Regions from separate parts of the Blautia sp. MSK20_18 genome, predicted to be linked through region 3. Evidence: a T-box and tRNA genes for the amino acid it is inferred to sense, from the RefSeq annotation. Region 3 holds a T-box; the other regions hold tRNA genes.

The links. A T-box is a leader RNA that pairs with one kind of tRNA and senses whether it is charged. The one in region 3 lies ahead of proS (proline--tRNA ligase), so its partner is inferred to be a tRNA-Pro.
Region 1: it has a tRNA-Pro gene. The T-box ahead of proS (proline--tRNA ligase) is inferred to sense a tRNA for this amino acid. The anticodon was not compared.
Region 2: it has a tRNA-Pro gene. The T-box ahead of proS (proline--tRNA ligase) is inferred to sense a tRNA for this amino acid. The anticodon was not compared.

Annotation. Positions count from the first base shown of each region.
Region 1 covers NZ_JAJCGR010000006.1:128,312-130,569, reverse strand. Annotated here, with positions in the region: gene LI091_RS05835 (anaerobic ribonucleoside-triphosphate reductase activating protein) at 1-25, shown strand, start outside; gene LI091_RS05830 (DUF6128 domain-containing protein) at 81-1,160, opposite strand; tRNA gene LI091_RS05825 (tRNA-Pro) at 1,296-1,369, opposite strand; gene LI091_RS05820 (Ig-like domain-containing protein) at 1,579-2,258, opposite strand, start outside.
Region 2 covers NZ_JAJCGR010000012.1:55,426-57,683, forward strand. Annotated here, with positions in the region: gene ilvC (ketol-acid reductoisomerase) at 1-133, shown strand, start outside; gene LI091_RS08745 (LysR family transcriptional regulator) at 298-1,194, opposite strand; tRNA gene LI091_RS08750 (tRNA-Pro) at 1,290-1,363, opposite strand; gene LI091_RS08755 (hypothetical protein) at 1,498-1,938, opposite strand.
Region 3 covers NZ_JAJCGR010000060.1:8,748-11,005, forward strand. Annotated here, with positions in the region: gene LI091_RS17680 (alpha-L-rhamnosidase-related protein) at 1-624, shown strand, start outside; T-box leader at 855-1,064, shown strand; gene proS (proline--tRNA ligase) at 1,223-2,258, shown strand, end outside.

The DNA of each region.
Region 1 (2,258 bases), on a different contig from region 3:
AGAAATTCGTGGTATGGAGCTGTGATCTGCGGATTTGCAAAACTGTTTGCTTATCTGCATGGATGCCGAAATTTTTCTGATCAGATGTTAATAAAACAGTACCAGTATCCTCCCTTTCCGCCTGGGATATGAATATCCGGACATTCCTTAAAGTAGGGAAAGCCAAACATATTGGCCATAAACCGTTCCTGCTGGCTGTATCCACCGGGTACTCCCAGTATGTACTGTCCCCGGGGATTTCTGCACAGCAGAAGATGGCCGAAATTCTGATATCCGTACATGACAAAACGGTTGCTGCAGAAGCAGCCGTTTTTTCTGCATAAGGCACTGCAGTCCGATGGTCTGATCTTGCTGCAGTCTGTGAAATAGCCGTCGTTAAAGGGATCATCACAGGGTATTCCCGGAAGTGGACGAGATGGCTCCGGTCTCGATGGTTTCGGCGGATGCGGTGACGGCTGGCCTGGCCGTGGTGGTTCCGGCGGATGCGGTGACGGCTGGCCTGGTCGTGGTGGTTCCGGCGGATGCGGTGATGGCTGGCCTGGTCGCGGTGGTTCCGGCGGATGCGGACCGGGAGCCTGATATAAATTTCCGGTTTCCGATGTCTTTAATACATCCTCCTGAATCTCCTCCACCGTCATGATCCTGTCTGACTCCTTCTGATTTTCCTGCACTTCTGGCAAGGTTCCATCTTTTTGATTTTCTTCTTCCTTTTCTTCCCGCTCTCTGCCTTTTTTCTCCGCCGCCTTCTGATATTCCGTTCCTTTTTTCTTCCACTCGCGGAAATTCTCCGGCCGGATCGGCTGATCATCCCATTCCGTTCCCCAGAATCCGCCGGCATCGGAGATCAGAAGCAGTCCTCCAAGCTCCTGAAGACTTTTTCCCATGCCTCCAATATCCCCTGTATCCGTCTCCAGTGCGCACTCGATCCGTTCCCGCCCGGTAACACAGCTTCCGATCAAAATACCATCCATCAACCCTTCCTGCCGCACAAACCCATACACTCTGCACCGACTTCCAGGCTCCAGTCCAACGCAGCGCAGATGAACCTCCACACGGCATTTCCTATCTCTGGCCTCCACCCTCACATAACCGCTGCTGCCATCTTTTTTTCCTTTCCGATACTCGTACACATACGCAACAAAACGCTGATATCCAGCCAACGCACGTCCCTCCGGTATTTCGGTTTCGTTAATATATATGAAAATCGAGAGAAATCATTCCATCAACTGAAAAAAGCTCCAGGATGTACAAACACAAAAAAGAACCCCTCAACCAAGGGATTCTCAAAGCTTTAGTCGAAGCGACAGGATTTGAACCTGCGACCTCTGCGTCCCGAACGCAGCGCTCTACCAAACTGAGCCACGCTTCGTTATTCTGTTTCAGTTGTTTGTGTTTTGCTCAACTGCAAGAGCTATTATATTAGAGTTTCTGTACTTTGTCAATAGAAAAAATTAAAATTTTTCAAAAAAATCGAATTTTTTCTTTTTTCCTGCTTCGGGCATGCATTTTCGCAGACCCGAAGCAGTTTTGGGAAAGGTTCTTTATAACATATCAAATATATTCAGGTGAAATATATGCTTATTTCACTGTAACTGTTACTTTTTTTGTGATTCCGTTGCTGCTTACATAGATAACAGCTTTTCCTTTTTTCACACCTTTAACAACACCTTTGCTGCTTACAGTAGCAACTTTTGTATTGCTGCTTCTGTAGGTGATCTTTGCCTTTGAAGTAGCAGTTGCCTTGATGGCTGTTGTTTTCTTTGCTTTTACACTTACAGCTGTTTTGGATGTGATCTTCAGGCTGCCTTTTTTTACTGTGATCCTGCAGGTTGCTTTGTAGCTTCCGCATTTTACTGTAATTGTAGCTGTTCCTGCTTTTTTTGCTGTTACTTTTCCGCCTGCGCTTACCACTGCAACGGATTTATTACTGCTTGTATAAGTAACTTTTCCGCTAACGCCTGTTTTTTCCACTTTGATCTGGCTTGTTCCACCCACAAATACAGTTTTCGCTGAAGCCGAAGCTTTTACAGCCGGCTTCTTGACTGTGATCTTGCAGGTTGCTTTATAATTTCCGCATTTCGCTGTGATCACAGCTGTACCTGCCGCCTTTGCAGTTACCTTTCCATTTGCGGCTACAGCTGCAACAGATGGTTTACTGCTTGTATAGGTTACTTTTCCGGTAACACCTGCGGTCGTTGCTTTCAACGTCACCGTAGCTGGAGATCCTTTTACATAAAGCGTTTTCGCTGATGCATTCA
Region 2 (2,258 bases), on a different contig from region 3:
GTCCGATGCAGGTGCACAGGTACACTTCAAGGCTATGAGAAAATTAGCTTCTGAGCATCAGTCTGAGAAAGTCGGCGAGGAGATCCGTAAACTCTACAGCTGGAACGGCGAGGATAAGCTTATTAATAACTAAGCAAAATTTATTGCAGGTGCAATAAATTTTGCTTTACTCGAACGAAGCGCAGCGAAGTTTGAGTCAAAAAAGTCACACACGTAATACAGTGGTAGGAAACTTTTTTGAAATTTAAAATTCCCATCTGGTCGCAATGATCAGATGGGAATTTTTTTTACATTCCTTTATTTATCCGGATGCTCTGTTTCATCATCAAAAAATGGCGCGATCAAAGCCGAATCAGCATCTTTCTGTCTGCATACAAACCCGATCTCACGCAGCGGAAAAGAAAATCCTACCGGTACTTCCACCAGAGTTCCTTCTTCCAGCTCTTTTTTTACAAAATCACGGATCACACATGCAATCCCAAGACCAATTTCCGCAAACTGGATCAGAAGATCCATAGTTGTTACTTCCAGAATATGACTTAATTCCACATGATGTTCTTTCAGCTGAGTGTTCACGGTCTGACGTGTAATATTGTCCTCATCCAGCATCATGAAAGTTGCTGCCTGGATCAGAGGTTCATCCGGATAGAGCTTTTTCTGATTTTCCAGATACTGCTGTGTACAGACAAAGGTATCCTGGATTTTCAAAAGAGGCTGAAAATAATATCCCCGAAGCTTCTGCGGCCGTCCGATGAGTCCCAGATCGATTTTTTCCTCATCCAGAAGCTGCAGCGTCTGATAAGTAGACTGGCAGGAAATTGTGATACGTACATGAGGAAAACGTGCAATATAGTTTTCCAGGTGGGAGAGCAGTACATATCTGGTAAGAGTAGAACTGGCGCCCAGACGCAGCTTTGGAATGTCCCGGGAACGGTTATGGCGAATGGAATTTTCTCCTTCATCCAGAAGTGAAAGAGCTTCTTTTACTTTTTCAAAAAGAAGCTCACCATCCGGGGTCAGAGTGACACCCCGGGAACTGCGTTTAAAAAGAACGGTATCCAGATTCTGCTCCAGCTTCTGGATCGCCTTGCTGATAGCAGGCTGACTGATATAAAGGTCCCGGGAACTGTGGGAGATACTGCCGGTACGTGCTACCGTATAAAAAATATGATAAAGAGACAGATTATCCTGCATGCAAAACCTTCCTTTCGAAAAATAGTAAAGTAATAAAGGTAATAAAAAAATCCGAAGTCATCAGACCTCGGAAATCCTTGAATTTGTTAGAAATATCGGGGCAACAGGATTTGAACCTGCGACCTCACGGCCCCCAGCCGTGCGCGCTACCAAGCTACGCCATACCCCGCAACGCATATAACTATAACATAAACGAATTGTAAATGCAACCATTTTTTGAGGAGAAAGATGGTTGTATGGATGATAATAAAGAGTGTGATCCCTTGATACTTTCATAGGCTTCACACTCTTTACATGATATGATCAGGCTGTCTGTATTGTGTTACCTGGGTCAGGTAAAATACCTCTTCCCTGAAGTACAACGACAAGAGTTTCTGTTGTGTCCTGTAAATTTTTGATATCTTTTCGGATATCCCGTTCTGCAAGCTTAACATCCAGTGAAAGGTCGTCCAGGCGTTTTCTGTTGGTATCACATTTCAGATCGATCATTTCAAGTCTGTTTTCTACCCGGTTGAAGCGGGCATCTATTTCATCAAAACGAACATCCATAGCATCAAGACGAGCGTCGATACCGTCAAAACGAACATCCATAGCATCGAGACGAGCGTCGATACCGTCGAGACGAGTATCCACTGCATCCAGTCTGGCGTCGATACCATCTAATCGGTTATTTATATTGCCCAGCTGGACATTGATCGGATTTATCATACCGGCTAATAATTCCAAATCTTTCTGATCTAGCATATGCGCATCCTCCTATAAAAATTGTACCGCATATTTCTCTGTGCGGATATTGTATCATGTTTCGAGTGTGAAGTCTATGAAATTATCAAAGAACAGAATGGACAGGAACAATAAGTTCTTAACTAGTATAATATATATAATAAGAAAAAACAAGACATATTTTTATATCTTTAATAATAATAGAAAATGCAGGCGAACTACCTGAAGAATAAAAAAGGAGGCCGGGAGTTGTGCTGACTCCCGGCAAAAAAGTATGAAAAAGAAAAAGATTGTTTAGCATTTGCTATCTACAGTTAATAATATAGTAAAAAAATGTGTGC
Region 3 (2,258 bases):
CTTGCGGAGCTGATCGGTCTGCTTCATGATATTGGCCGTTTTGAGCAGATCCGTAGATTTCACAGCTTTGAGCCGGGAACCATGGATCATGCCGTGTTCGGTGCAGAACTTCTCTTCGGGGAGGAGAAGCTGATCCGGCGTTTTGTGGAGGATGATAAATTTGATGAGCTGATCGATGCAGCAATTCGGAAGCACAGTGATTTCAAACTGGAAGGAATCCACGATGCAAGAACACTTTTCCATGCAAAACTGATACGAGATGCCGATAAGCTGGATAACTGCAGAGTAAAGCTGGAGGCGTCAATAGAGGCCATGCTTGGTGTATCAGAAGAGGTTGCAGGAGAAGGGTTGATCTCACCGGCAGTGTGGGAGTCCTGTCTCAGAAGAGAATCCGTGTTATCCGCAGACAGACATGTGCCGGTGGATTACTGGGTATCTTATCTTGCACAGTATTATGATATCAATTTTCCTGAGACCTGTGAGATCATCGAAGAAGAGGATTATATCAACAGGATCGCAGGCCGGCTGACGTACCAGGAACAGGATACCAGAACTAAGCTCCATATTCTCACAGAAGATCTGAACAGGTATCTGGAGATGCCGGCTGTGTCTGTGAAGGAATAGGAGCATAGCAGTTACTGTTCACTGGCAATGTTCCGCGAGGTGTTTTTTGTGAGCGAAGGTCACAGAAAACCCGAGACATACCGCGCGAATTTATGCGATTAGCATAAATTCTGTGCATCGCGAAGCGTGTTACTGAGAACGGAGTGAGCAGTAACTCATAGCAGAGAGACTTGTTATATTTTTTGGTTTGGGGTTGACTTTGAGGCGGTTTTCGCCTAAAATATATCAAAGATACGGCGATGATGAGAATAGTACACAGGGAATTATCTCAGAGAGGGATCTGCTTTGGTGGAAGGATCCTGTGCGTGAACTGTGGAACCGGCCTCGGAGCTCTGCGTGATTGAAGCGTGGCGTGTGTTTCCGGCGTTAACGGGTGTTGAGAGAACAGCTTTTCTGGCTGTTAACTGGGGTGGTACCGCCGAAGTCATTCGGTCCCTTGTGAGGGATTCGGAGGGCTTATTTTTTTGTCCGTAAAACGGGACTGTAAATATAGTGTACGGTTTATAGGACGGAAGAGTAAGCAGAAAGGATTCCGGATTGCCTTGGCTGTCTGACAGCCGGCAATATGTAACAGATCACAAGAAAAAGGAGATTTATCATGGCAAAAGAAAAGAAATTAGTACAGGCCATCACATCTATGGATGAGGATTTTGCTCAGTGGTATACAGACGTTGTTAAGAAGGCTGAGCTTTGTGGCTATACAAGTGTTAAGGGCTGTATGGCGATCAAACCTGCAGGTTATGCGATCTGGGAGAATATCCAGCATGAGCTTGACCGCAGATTTAAAGAGACTGGTGTAGAGAACGTTTACATGCCGATCTTTATCCCGGAGTCTCTTCTTGATAAAGAGAAGGATCATGTAGAAGGTTTTGCTCCGGAGGTTGCATGGGTGACTCATGGCGGCCTTGATCCGCTTCAGGAGAGACTTTGCGTGCGCCCGACTTCTGAGACTCTGTTCTGCGATTTCTACCAGAAAGAGATCCAGTCCCACAGAGACCTTCCGAAGGTATACAATCAGTGGTGTTCCGTTGTCCGCTGGGAGAAGACAACACGTCCGTTCCTTCGTTCCAGAGAGTTCCTGTGGCAGGAGGGACATACAGCACATGCAACAGCCGAGGAAGCAGAGCAGCGTACCATCCAGATGCTGAACATCTATGCAGACTTCTGTGAGGAAGTTCTTGCGATCCCGGTTGTAAAAGGCCAGAAGACAGACAAGGAGAAATTTGCAGGTGCTGAGGCTACTTACACAATCGAGTCTCTGATGCATGACGGAAAAGCTCTCCAGTCCGGTACAAGCCATAACTTTGGAGATGGTTTTGCCAAAGCATTCGGGATTCAGTACACAGATAAAGATAACACTCTGAAATATGTTCACCAGACATCCTGGGGAATGACAACACGTATGATCGGTGCAATCATCATGGTTCACGGTGATAACAGCGGACTTGTTCTTCCTCCGAGGATCGCTCCGGTACAGACTGTGATCATCCCGATCCAGCAGCGTAAAGAGGGCGTTATGGAGAAGGCTGATGAGCTTCTTGCAGCACTGAAGGCAGCAGGCATCCGTGCAAAGGTTGACGCTACAGACAAGAGCCCGGGATTCAAGTTTGCTGAGCAGGAGATGCGTGGTATCC